Regions from separate parts of the Burkholderia sp. AU30198 genome, predicted to be linked through region 2. Evidence: predicted binding sites of a transcription regulator. Region 2 holds the regulator's gene; each other region holds the start of a gene.

The links. Region 2 encodes HrcA, which represses chaperone genes, less so after heat shock. Its sites were predicted from a motif close to TTAGCACTCNNNNNNNNNGAGTGCTAA; they were not measured.
Region 1: the regulator HrcA is predicted to act here: its motif matches at 2,670-2,696, upstream of groES (co-chaperone GroES).
Region 3: the regulator HrcA is predicted to act here: its motif matches at 1,594-1,620, upstream of rpoH (RNA polymerase sigma factor RpoH).

Annotation. Positions count from the first base shown of each region.
Region 1 covers NZ_JAIZSA010000010.1:124,697-128,862, reverse strand. The annotation lists gene LGN19_RS22160 (N-acetylmuramoyl-L-alanine amidase) at 1-53, shown strand, start outside; gene LGN19_RS22155 (hypothetical protein) at 58-507, shown strand; gene groL (chaperonin GroEL) at 616-2,256, opposite strand; gene groES (co-chaperone GroES) at 2,303-2,596, opposite strand; gene LGN19_RS22140 (carbohydrate porin) at 3,277-4,166, shown strand, end outside.
Region 2 covers NZ_JAIZSA010000013.1:225,307-229,472, forward strand. The annotation lists gene recN (DNA repair protein RecN) at 1-241, opposite strand, end outside; gene LGN19_RS26590 (NAD kinase) at 261-1,163, opposite strand; gene hrcA (heat-inducible transcriptional repressor HrcA) at 1,294-2,316, shown strand; gene hemH (ferrochelatase) at 2,464-3,528, shown strand; gene LGN19_RS26605 (RNA-binding S4 domain-containing protein) at 3,613-4,020, shown strand; gene LGN19_RS26610 (hypothetical protein) at 3,992-4,153, opposite strand.
Region 3 covers NZ_JAIZSA010000008.1:54,217-58,382, forward strand. The annotation lists gene cydP (cytochrome oxidase putative small subunit CydP) at 1-245, opposite strand, end outside; gene rpoH (RNA polymerase sigma factor RpoH) at 595-1,530, opposite strand; gene pagL (lipid A 3-O-deacylase PagL) at 1,892-2,461, shown strand; gene LGN19_RS18580 (nuclear transport factor 2 family protein) at 2,507-2,890, shown strand; gene leuA (2-isopropylmalate synthase) at 3,034-4,166, opposite strand, start outside.

The sequences.
Region 1 (4,166 bases), on a different contig from region 2:
CGGAAGTCGGGCGCAAGAATGCCACCGAGGCAAGCACGGCACAGTGGGAATGACGCCATGGTTCTAGCCAAATGTGTCGCGGCGGTTCTGCTTTGCGTTCCGATCGCTATCTGCCACGCCAGAGAGGTACGCGCCGTGACAGTCGAGCAATCCGGCCAGTCATCGACCCCGGACGACCCGCTGACCAAGGGTGCATGCAAGGATTTCACACCGACCGTCGCGCAACTGAAGCGGTTCTTCTCGAGAGCCGCGCCGATTGACGGCAAGTTTGTCGCCCACGATTACTACTCGCCCTGCCACTCGGACGGCACCATTTCGTTCCCGGACGGCAGCTCGGGGAGGTGGCGCGTTTACTCCAGCGGCACTGCGTCGCTGACGTGGGCATCGAACGACAACACGGTCTATCTCTACAATGGGCGCAACAACGGCTGGCACGATCCGTTCGCGTGCAGCTACGGCCTTCACGATGAAGACGACGATACTTCATGCTACCTGCCGGGCTTCTGATTACGATCGCCCGGCAATCCATAAAAAAAGACCCGCATCGCTGCGGGTCTTTTCTTTTGGCTGGAACGCGCATCGCTGCGCGCTCCGGACACCATCGACCGAAGTCGATTACATGTCCATGCCCATGCCGCCCATGCCGCCCGGCATGCCGCCCGCCATCGGTGCATCTTCCTTCGGCAGTTCTGCGACAGCTGCGTCCGTCGTCAGCAGCAGGCCTGCAACCGAAGCTGCGTTCTGCAGTGCGGTGCGCGTGACCTTGGTCGGGTCGACCACGCCGGCTTCGACCATGTCGACGTACTCGCCCGTCGCTGCGTTGTAGCCGTAGTTGCCCGTACCTGCAGCAACTGCCGCCACCACGACGCTGGCTTCTTCGCCGCCGTTCGTGACGATCTGGCGCAGCGGCTCTTCCATTGCGCGCAGCACGATCTTGATGCCGGCGTTCTGGTCGGCGTTCAAGCCGGTCAGGCCTGCGATCGCGGTGCGAGCGCGGATCAGCGCAACGCCGCCACCTGCCACGATGCCTTCTTCCACAGCTGCGCGCGTTGCGTGCAGTGCGTCTTCGACACGTGCCTTCTTTTCCTTCATTTCGACTTCGGTCGCAGCACCGACCTTGATCACTGCAACACCGCCGGCCAGCTTCGCCACGCGCTCTTGCAGCTTTTCACGGTCGTAGTCCGACGTCGCTTCTTCGATTTGCGCGCGCACTTGCTTCACGCGTGCTTCGATGTTCGCGGCTTCGCCTGCGCCGTCGATGATCGTCGTGTTTTCCTTGCCCACTTCGATGCGCTTCGCCTGGCCCAGTTCTGCCAGCGTTGCCTTCTCGAGCGTCAGGCCGGTTTCTTCCGCGATCACCTGGCCGCCGGTCAGGATCGCGATGTCTTCCAGCATCGCCTTGCGACGATCGCCGAAGCCAGGCGCCTTGACCGCAACGGTCTTCAGGATGCCGCGGATGTTGTTGACGACCAGCGTTGCGAGCGCTTCGCCTTCGATGTCTTCAGCGATGATCAGCAGCGGACGGCCAGCCTTCGCGACTTGCTCGAGTACCGGCAGCAGATCGCGGATGTTCGACACCTTCTTGTCGTGCAGCAGCACGAACGGGTTGTCGAGGACGGCGACTTGCTTTTCCGGGTTGTTGATGAAGTACGGCGACAGGTAGCCGCGGTCGAACTGCATGCCTTCGACGACGTCGAGTTCGTCAGCCAGCGACTTGCCGTCTTCGACGGTGATCACGCCTTCCTTGCCGACCTTGTCCATCGCTTCAGCGATGCGATCGCCGATCGACGTGTCGCTGTTCGCCGAGATCGAGCCGACCTGTGCGATTTCCTTGTTCGTCGTGCACGGCTTGCTGATCTTCTTCAGCTCTTCGACAGCCGCTGCGACTGCCTTGTCGATGCCGCGCTTCAGGTCCATCGGGTTCATGCCCGATGCGACGTACTTCATGCCTTCGCGAACGATCGATTGCGCGAGGACGGTTGCCGTCGTCGTGCCGTCGCCTGCGTTGTCGCTGGTCTTGGAAGCCACTTCCTTGACCATTTGCGCGCCCATGTTCTGGAGCTTGTCCTTCAGCTCGATTTCCTTCGCGACCGACACACCGTCCTTGGTGACCGTCGGGCCGCCGAAGCTGCGCTCGAGCACGACGTTGCGGCCCTTCGGACCCAGCGTGACCTTGACTGCGTTGGCGAGAATGTTCACGCCTTCGACCATCTTCGAACGGGCGGAATCGCCGAATACGACGTCTTTAGCTGCCATCTTCTAACTCCTTGAATTCTTGGGAATATGTACCGTCGGTGGACGCTTACTTCGCGTTGACCACGGCCATGATGTCTTCTTCGCGCATGACCAGCAGTTCGTTGCCGTCGACCTTCACGGTCTGGCCTGCGTACTTGCCGAACAGGACGCGATCGCCGACCTTCACGTCGAGCGCGATCGGGGCGCCCTTGTCATCGCGCTTGCCCGGGCCGACGGCCAGGACTTCGCCCTGATCCGGCTTTTCAGCAGCGGCGTCGGGGATCACGATGCCCGAGGCGGTCTTGGTTTCCTGATCCAGGCGCTTGACGATCACGCGATCGTGCAAAGGACGAAGGTTCATATTCACTCCTCTCTTGACTGAGATTGAAGAACGCTTAGGGAATCTGCCCGGCTTATCGCCCGGCAGAGAATTGTTAGCACTCTCGTGCAGCGAGTGCTAATTATATGGACGGGTTTTGACAAATTCAAGAAGGGGAACCGGACGAATTTTCAGGGCGGCGACGCGGCGGGTAAAGCACGCGAAAACAACCAAAAACCCTTTCGAAACAATACCCTGACGAACTCAACCCGGCCTGGCCGGCGGGCCCGAGCGGCCCGCGAATCTCATCCAGCCCCGTTTGGACACCGGGTAAGCACGGAGTTCCTGCGATCGGCGGCATCGCATCAAAAGACCTGTGCGGGCGTCGATTCCGTCCGCCGCGACACGCCCGGCCACCTCCGCCGGACGACCTTCGGGCCCCTTCCGCGGATCCATCGATCCGCATCTAACCATACATTGTCATTACACAGATATTTACGGTTTACCTCGACGAAAAACACGTGTCAGCCCTCATCCGTAAGGGTTCGGATTACATTCAGTAATTCAGATGCGAATCATTCTCGTTTACATTGACTTTCCCATTTGACACTCCTACGATGCGCCGGATTGCAGTCATCTGCGTGCCCTGGCCGATCGGCGCCGCCCCAGCGGACAGCGCCTTAAAAGCAGGACTCCACACTAAATAGAACCAGGGATTTGATATGAAGTTTGCGTCGTTCCAGGGAGACAACATCCGGGTCCGGATGCGCCCCGCCGCTTGCGCGGCCATCCTCGCGTGCGCATCGTTCGCGAGCGGTGCGGCTTTCGCCGACACGCCCGTCGACGCGCAGCCCGAAGCGCCCGAGGCCGACCTCGCGATCCAGGCGAAGCCGACCAACGCGTTGACCGGCATCTGGACGCGCCAGAACCTGCTCGGCGACATGGGCGGCATCCGTCCGTGGCTCGGCAAGTACGGTGCGACGCTGCAGATCACCGAAACCAGCGAATACCTCGCGAACGTGCGCGGCGGCCTGAACCGCGGCGGTGCGTACGACGGGCTGACGACCGCGACCTTGACGGTCGACACGCAGAAGGCGATCGGCCTGCCCGGCGGCACGTTCAACGTCAGCGCGCTGCAGATCCACGGCACCAACCTCAGCACGAGAAACCTCGGCACGCTCAACACCGCGAGCGGCATCGAGGCGCAGGGCACGACGCGCCTGTGGGAGCTCTGGTACCAGCAGTCGTTCCTCGACAAGCGCGTCGACGTGAAGATCGGCCAGCAGAGCCTGGACCAGGAATTCATGGTCAGCACGTATGCGAACACGTTCGTCAACACGATGTTCGGCTGGCCCGCGCTGCCGTCGTACGACCTGCCGAACGGCGGCCCCGCGTATCCGCTCGCGGGCCTCGGCGTGCGCGTGCGTGCGCAGATCACGCCGACGCTCACCGCGCTCGCGGGCGTGTTCGACGGCGATCCGCTCGGCAACAACCCGAGCAACCTGAGCGGCACCAACTTCAACCTGCACAACGGCGCGCTCTATATCGGCGAACTGCAGTACGCGCTGAACCAGCCGTCCGACGGCGAAATGGACACCGGCCACTCGAACGG
Region 2 (4,166 bases):
GTTCGTCGAGCCAGCGCGCGACGCGATCGTGTGGCGTGAATTCGGCGGTGATGTCGGCGCGGCCGCAGCCGGTGCGCACGACGCTTGCATCGGAACGTTCGCCGAGGGCAAGGGCGAGGGCGTCGATCAGGATCGATTTCCCGGCGCCGGTCTCGCCGGAAAAGACGGAAAAGCCGCTGTCGAATTCGAGATCGAGCGCGGCGACGATGACGAAGTCGCGGATCGAGAGGTGGCGGAGCATGGTGTAGGGCGGAGCGGCGTCAGGACGCCTTGTCGTCTTCGTTCGAGGCGTGTTCGTTCCAGTGCAGCTTCTTGCGCAGCGTCGCGTAGTAGCTGTAGCCGATCGGGTGCAGGAACGGCACCGTGTGCTTCGAGCGGCGCACCTCGATCGTGTCGTTCAGTTCGAGCGCGGTGAACGACTGCATGTCGAAGTTCACGTTGACGTCGCGCCCGCCGACGATCTGGATCGCGATTTTCGAATCGTCGGGCAGCACGATCGGCCGGTTCGACAGCGCGTGCGGCGCGATCGGCACGAGCACGATGCCCGCCAGCTGCGGATGGAGAATCGGGCCGGCCGACGACAACGCGTAGGCGGTCGAGCCGGTCGGGGTGGCGACGATCAGGCCGTCCGAACGCTGGTTGTACATGTACCGGCCGTCGACCGATGCGCGCAGCTCGACCATCCCGGAGAAGCCGCTGCGGTTCACGACGACGTCGTTGAAGGCGATCGCGTGGTAGATCGGTTCGCCGTCGCGCATGATGCGGGCCTCGAGCAGCGCGCGCTCCTCGCGCTCGAACTTGCCCGACAGGATCACCGGGACGAGCGCCTGCATGTCGGCCGCCGCGATATCGGTGATGAAGCCGAGCCGCCCGTGGTTGATCCCGATCAGCGGTGTCTTGTACGGCGCGAGCTGACGGCCGATGCCGAGCATCGTGCCGTCGCCGCCCAGCACGACCGCCACGTCGGCGCGCGCCCCGATTTCGGCCGGGGTCAGCGCCGGGTAGCCGGTGATGCCGATCTCGCGCGCGGTCTCGGCTTCGAAGACGACTTCGAAGCCCCGCTTGGCGACGCAGGCGGCCAGCGTGGTGAGCGGCTCGGCGATGTTCGGCGTGTTGCTCCGGCCGACGAGCGCGACGGTGTTGAACTGATTACCGGTTTTCATGCCGGCATTACACCATAGCTCGTTGACGAAAAGAACCGGCTGTGCGCAGACGGGGCCGGATCGGGCTGGCCCGCGCATCGGTGGCCACGCCACTCGCCGCGGTCGCGCGGTTGCGCTAAAATTTTCCACCATGCTAGATCCTCGCGCACGAACCCTCCTGAAAACCCTGATCGAACGGTATATCGCCGACGGTCAGCCAGTCGGATCGCGCACGTTGTCCCGTTACTCCGGGCTCGAGCTGAGCCCGGCGACGATCCGCAACGTGATGTCCGACCTGGAGGAGCTCGGCCTCGTGTCGAGCCCGCACACGTCGGCCGGCCGCGTGCCGACGCCGCGCGGCTACCGGCTGTTCGTCGACACGATGCTGACGGTCGAGGCGCCGATCGACGCCGAAGCCGTCGCGCGGCAGGTGCAGAACACGCTGCAGGCCGGCGAGCCGCAGCAGCGGGTCGTGGCGGCCGCCGCGAGCGTGCTGTCGAACCTGTCGCAGTTCGCGGGCGTCGTGCTCACACCGCGCCGCAGCCACGTGTTCAAGCAGATCGAGTTCATGCGCCTGTCGGACAAGCGCATCCTGCTGATCATCGTCACGCCCGAGGGCGACGTGCAGAACCGGATGCTCGCGACGCCGCGCGATTACTCGCCGTCGCAGCTGACCGAGGCGTCCAACTACATCAACGCGCATTTCGCCGGGCTGTCGTTCGACGAGGTACGCCGCCGCCTGCGCGACGAGATCGACCAGTTGCGCGGCGACATGACCGCGCTGATGCATCTGGCGGTGACGGCCAGCACCGAGGTGCCCGACACCGAGGACACCGTGCTGATTTCCGGCGAGCGCAACCTGCTCGAGGTGGCGGATCTTTCCTCCGACATGGCTCGGCTGCGCAAGCTGTTCGACGTATTCGACCAAAAAACGGGCCTCCTGCAACTGCTCGACGTGTCGAGCCACGCCCAGGGCGTGCAGATCTTCATCGGCGGTGAATCGACGCTCGTGCCGATCGAGGAAATGAGCGTCGTCACCGCGCCTTACGAGGTGAATGGGCAGATCGTCGGCACGCTCGGCGTGATCGGCCCGACCCGCATGGCGTACAACCGCGTGATACCGATCGTCGACATCACCGCGCGCCTGCTGTCGCTCACGCTGAGCCAGCAGTAGCCGGCCAGCGCCAGCCCGATCCCGCCCCGTCATCGTGCCGCGGCGCCGCGTGTGCCGGTAGTCGGCCGAACAGCCAGCAGAACGACACGGAGCGGCCCGCTATAATTGAGAGCCGTCCGGTCCCGTGCCCCGAGCACGTTCTTGCCCATGCGTTTCGATCTTGAGCCGCCTTCGAGCATCGCGGCTGCCCATCGCATCGGTGTGCTGCTGATCAATCTCGGCACGCCCGACGCCCCTACGCCGCGCGCGGTGCGGCGCTACCTGGCCGAATTCCTGTCGGATCCGCGGGTCGTCGAGATTCCGCAGGCCGTCTGGCAGGTGCTGCTGCGCACGCTGATCCTGCCGCTGCGCGGCCGTGCTTCCGCGAAGAAATACGCGGCGGTCTGGATGCCCGAGGGCTCGCCGCTGCGCGTGTACACGGAGCGCCAGACCGACAGCGTGCGGCATCTGCTCACGTCGAACGGCTATCACGTGATGCTCGACTACGCGATGCGCTACGGCAGCCCGAACATTGCGCACGCGCTCGCGCAGTTCAAGCGCGCGGGCGTCGAGCGCGTGCTGCTGATGCCGATGTATCCGCAATACTCGGCGTCGACCACGGCCACCGCCTTTGACGCCGCGTTCGACGCGCTCGCGCGCATGCGCAACCAGCCGGAAGTACGCACGGTGCGGCATTACGCCGACCATCCGGCCTATATCCACGCGCTGGCCGAGCAGGTACGCCAGTACTGGGCGCAGCACGGCCGGCCCGACTTCGCGGCCGGCGACAAGCTCGTGCTGAGCTTTCACGGCGTGCCGAAGCGCACGCTCGACCTTGGCGACCCCTATCACGACCAGTGCCAGCAAACGGGCGCGCTGCTGATGGCCGCGCTCGGGCTGTCGACGACCGAATGTCGCGTCACGTTCCAGTCGCGCTTCGGCAAGGCCGAATGGCTGCAGCCTTACACCGCGCCGACGCTGCGCGAGTTCGGCGAAGCCGGCGTGCGGCGGGCCGACGTGTTCTGTCCCGGTTTCACGGCCGACTGCCTGGAGACGATCGAGGAGATCGGCATGGAAGTGCGCGACGAATTCCTCGCCGGCGGCGGCAAGGCGTTCCACCGCATTCCGTGCCTGAACGGCGCGCCCGCGTGGATCGGCGCGCTCGGCGAGATCGTCGCCGAGAATCTGCAGGGCTGGCCGGTCAGGGCCGCGCAGCCCGAAACGGTGAGCTGAGATGAAACGACCCCCACGCTCACTTCGTTCACTGCCCCCCGAGGGGGCGGTCAGCCTCCTTGGGGCGGCCCGGCGGAGGCTGCGATGAATTACAAGATTTCGACCGAACCGGGCGCGAAGCTGCGCATCGACAAATGGCTGTGGACGGCCCGGTTCTTCAAGACGCGCTCGCTAGCGACCGATGCGGTCGACAAGGGGCACGTGAAGATCGGCGGCGCGGCGGTCAAGCCGGCGAAGGAAGTGCGCGTGGGCGACGAGGTCGAGATTGCGATCGACGGCATCGTCTGGCACATTGCCGTGCTCGGCGTGTGCGACGTGCGCGGGCCGGCGAGCGTCGCGCAGACGCTTTACGCGGAAACGGAAGCGGGGCGGGCCGCGCGGCTCGCCGAACTGGAGCGGCGCCGCACGTATCGCGAGCCGGCGGCCGAATTGCACGGCCGGCCGACGAAGCGCGACCGGCGCATCATCGACAGATTTTCTGGTGGGAGCTGAACATCTGGTCAAACGTCGCCCGCGCGCCCCCGTATTCGGTCGTGCGGTCGGTGACGGCTCCCGACAGGCAGATGGTGGTGGTGCCGGCAATGAGTACCAGCGCGACCACCGAGATCGCAAAGGTCAGTTTCACGGTACTCCCCTCG
Region 3 (4,166 bases), on a different contig from region 2:
GCCGGCACCGAGAGCAGCTTCTCGGCGACGGCGGCAGGCGGCAACGACATGTGCTCGGCCTGCGGATGATTGAAGAATGCGTATTTGAGCGACATCAGGAGGATCAGCTTGACGATCAGCACCAGGGTGATGTCGCGGGCGAGGGTCGGTCCGCGTGCCCACGCGGCGATGCGCGCGCGCCAGCCGATCGTGCCGGCCGGCCGCGGCGGAGGCGCAGGCTCTTTATTGATCGAGATCAAGGCGATTATCCTGAATCGATTTAGGTCTGATTTGGGGCGACTTTACGTCGGATTTATGACGGCCGTGAAGCTGTTTTAATCCTTTTGCGCCTGACATGCCAATTTTAAAAGGACGGCTTTCCAATGCCGAGTGCTGCGCTGCGGCAGACCGTCGCGAAACACGGGCCGAAATTTGAGGCAGATCAAGGTTATGCGGAAGGGGCCCGCAAACGGCCTATTACCTGACGAATCAGGTCAATTAATCGGCAAAGAATCGAGTGGAGAAGCGGGTGAAAAGCAGCGGATAAAGCAGGCGAAAAAAAACCGCTGCCGGTCGGGCAGCGGTTTTTGATGAAGCGCTCTAAATCGCAGCGATTTACGCGTATTCGGCGAGGGCGGTGCGCATCTTTTTCATCGCGCTCGCTTCGATCTGGCGGATACGTTCCGCCGACACACCGAACTCGGCGGCGAGATCGTGCAGCGTCGAGCCGCCCGAACCGTCGTCGTCGACGTGCAGCCAGCGCGCCTCGATGATGCGGCGGCTGCGCGCGTCGAGCGCGTCGAGTGCCTGCGCGATGCCGTCCGTCTGCAGCGTGTCGCGCTGACGCGCGGCGAGCACGGCGGTCGGTTCGTTGTGCGAGTCGGCCAGGTAGGCGATCGGCGCGTACGACTCCTCGCCGTCTTCGACCTGCCCTTCGAGCGCGATGTCGCCGCCCGACAGACGCGTTTCCATTTCGGTCACGTCTTCGCGCTTGACGTTGAGTTCCTTCGCGAGGCCGTCGATCTCCTCGGGCGTCATCGCCTGCAGGCCCTTCTTGTGGCTGCGCAGGTTGAAGAACAGCTTGCGCTGCGCCTTCGTCGTCGCGACCTTCACCGTGCGCCAGTTGCGCAGGATGTACTCGTGGATCTCGGCCTTGATCCAGTGGATCGCGTACGACACGAGACGCACGTTCTGGGCCGGGTCGAAGCGCTTCACGGCCTTCATCAGGCCGATGTTGCCTTCCTGGATCAGGTCGCCGTGCGGCAGGCCGTAGCCGAGATAGTTGCGCGCGATCGACACGACGAGCCGCAGGTGCGACAGCACGAGGCGGCGTGCCGAGTCGAGATTGTTGCCTTCACGGAATTCGGTTGCGTACTGGCGTTCCTCTTCGGGCGTCAGCAGCGGAATGCGGTTGACGGCCTGGATATACGCGTCGATGTTGCCAAGCTGGCCCGGCAACATCGATTGGGCTGCGAGCGCCAGCGAGCCTGCCGATGCGGCCTTGGCCGGCGTCTGGCTCAGGGTGTTCGGGAGGGTCAGGGCATTGCTCACTAAAAAAACTCCTTTGGAATCAGGGACAAACCCCCGGTCTCGAATGAAATTCCGTGGGCCATCTTAGCACTCCCGCAATCCGAGTGCTAATTCCTTAGAGCAAGCGTGGGCATCGGAGTTCCCACTTTTTCTATCGAGCCAGTCGAGTCGATAGTCTAATCTGCGACAGAGGGAGCGAGGCGAAGTTCCGTAAGCCGTTGTTTCTGATGGTAATCAGTAGACGATTTCAATTTTTGTCGTTTTGGAAGGAAGCCATTTCGCTTTGTGATGCCGATTCGAAAAGTCCTTTACCATACCATTCAGTTCGCTCGAGCCGGCCGAAGCGGCAGGCTCCATTCAACCCACAAAGTTGGAGTGTCAGATGAACAATAAGAAGAATCGCCGGCCCCGCAGCCGGCTTGCGCTGCACGCGATGCTGGCGGCGTCCCTTCTGGGCGGATCGGGTGCGGCATGTGCGGATCGATGGGGGATTCAGGCGGGCGGCGGCTTTTCGGATCGCCGCGGGGTCGACAAGGCCGATCTCGGCGTGGTGTGGGATCCGGGCTGGAACTGGTGGGAAATCGGCGGCTGGCACTTCGCGTTCGTCGTGGAAGGGCATGCCGGCTACTGGCATACGGGCGGCAACGTCCACAGCAGCATCGGTGAATTCGGCGTGACGCCGATGTTCCGTTTCATCAAGAGCGCCGGGGCGATCCGCCCGTTCATCGAGGCCGGCGGCGGCGTCCGGCTGCTGACGCACCCGACGATCTCGGATAGTTTCTCGATGGGGACCGCGTTCCAGTTCGCGCCGACCGCGGGGGTGGGCGTGCAGTTCGGCCAACGGCAACAGTATCAGGTCGGCTACCGTTTTGAACATGTGTCTAACGCGGGTATCAAAGAGCCGAATCCTGGTATAAATTTCCACCAGTTCTACTTGCAGTACAACTTCTGATCCGCACGCCCGCGCACGGCGTGCGCGTTGCCGAGGAGTCAGGCGATGGCGAAGGTGGTCGATGCGGTCCGCGCGCTCGAGCGCGACCGGTTCCGGGCGATGGTGGACGGGGACGGCGAAGCGCTCGACACGCTTTTGTCGGACAAGGTGTTCTTCGTGCACACCAACGGCAAACGCGAAACCAAGCAGCAGTTCATCGACGCCATCGTCGCCGGCCGCCGCCGCTATCGCCAGATCGAAATCCAGTCGCAGGACGTGCTGCCCGTCGGCGATGCGACCTGCGTCGTCACCGGGCGTGCGTTGATCGAGATGGAAACGAACAACGGCGGCCTGGTCTTCCCGATTGCGTATACCTCCGTCCATACCCACGAACAGGGCCGCTGGTGCCTGTTCGCGTGGCAGGCGACGCGGTGCGCGACCGAGACATGAGCGCGTGTGGCGCTCCTTTTCATGTCCCGACCGAAGCGGCCTTCTGGGCCGCTTTTTGCTGCCTCGTGCGGCGCGGATCGCGCGGCGCACGGGCGGTCACGCCCCGCTCGCTGACGTTTGAACCCTGAAACGGAACCCGGCGGTCAGGCCGCCGCGCGGCGATCCGCGCAGTGCCAGGCCGAGCGGTTGATCGCACTGACGACCGCATCGAGCGCGGCGCTTGCCGCATCGGCGTGCAGGCCGACACCGTGCCGCAGCGGCGCATCGCCGACCCGGCAGCCGACCGATACCGCGATCCGCCCGTCCGTCGTGCGCGCGTGTTCGCACGTCGCGACGTCGATCGCGGCGTCGGCGGCCGCCGCGAAGGCTGCGGCCATACGTCGCACGGCATCGTCGGGCGTCGTGTCCGCCGCCGCCGCCGGCGCAGCGATCTCGCGGTTCCGCCAGCGCGCGCCGCTGCCGTGACGCGCAGCCGGCCCGTCGGTGTCGAAGAATTCGCTCGCGAACAGCGCGCAGATCGCGTCGCCCGTCACTTCCTCGCCGGACGCGTCGGCGAGCGTCTGCACCGCATGGCTGAATTCGATCTGCACGCGGCGCGTCGGCGTGAAGCCCATCCCGCGTTCGAGCAGGAACGTCGCGCCGCCCTTGCCGGACTGGCTGTTCACGCGGATCACCGCGTCATAGCTGCGGCCGAGGTCGGCCGGGTCGATCGGCAAGTACGGCACTTCCCAGGCCGCGTCGGGGCGCTGCTGCGCGAAGCCCTTGCGGATCGCGTCCTGGTGCGAGCCCGAGAATGCGGTGAACACGAGGTCGCCCGCGTACGGATGGCGCGGATGCACGGGAATCTGGTTGCAGCGTTCGACGACGCGGCGCACGGCGTCGATGTCGGAGAAATCGAGGCCCGGATCGATGCCTTGCGTGTAGAGATTCAGCGCGAGCGTGACGAGATCGACGTTGCCGGTGCGCTCGCCGTTGCCGAACAGGCAGCCCTCGATGCGGTCGGCGCCGGCGAGCAGCGCGAGTTCGGCCGCCGCGACCGCGGTGCCGCGGTCGTTGTGCGGATGCACGGACAGCACGATGCTGTCGCGATACGCGAGGTTGCGGTCCATCCACTCGATCTGGTCGGCGAACACGTTCGGGCTCGCGGCTTCGACGGTGGCCGGCAGGTTGACGATCATCTTGTGATCGCGGGTCGGGCGCCAGGTTTGCGCGACTGCGTCGCAGATCTCGCGCGCGAACGTCAGCTCGGTCATGCTGAAGGTTTCCGGCGAGTACT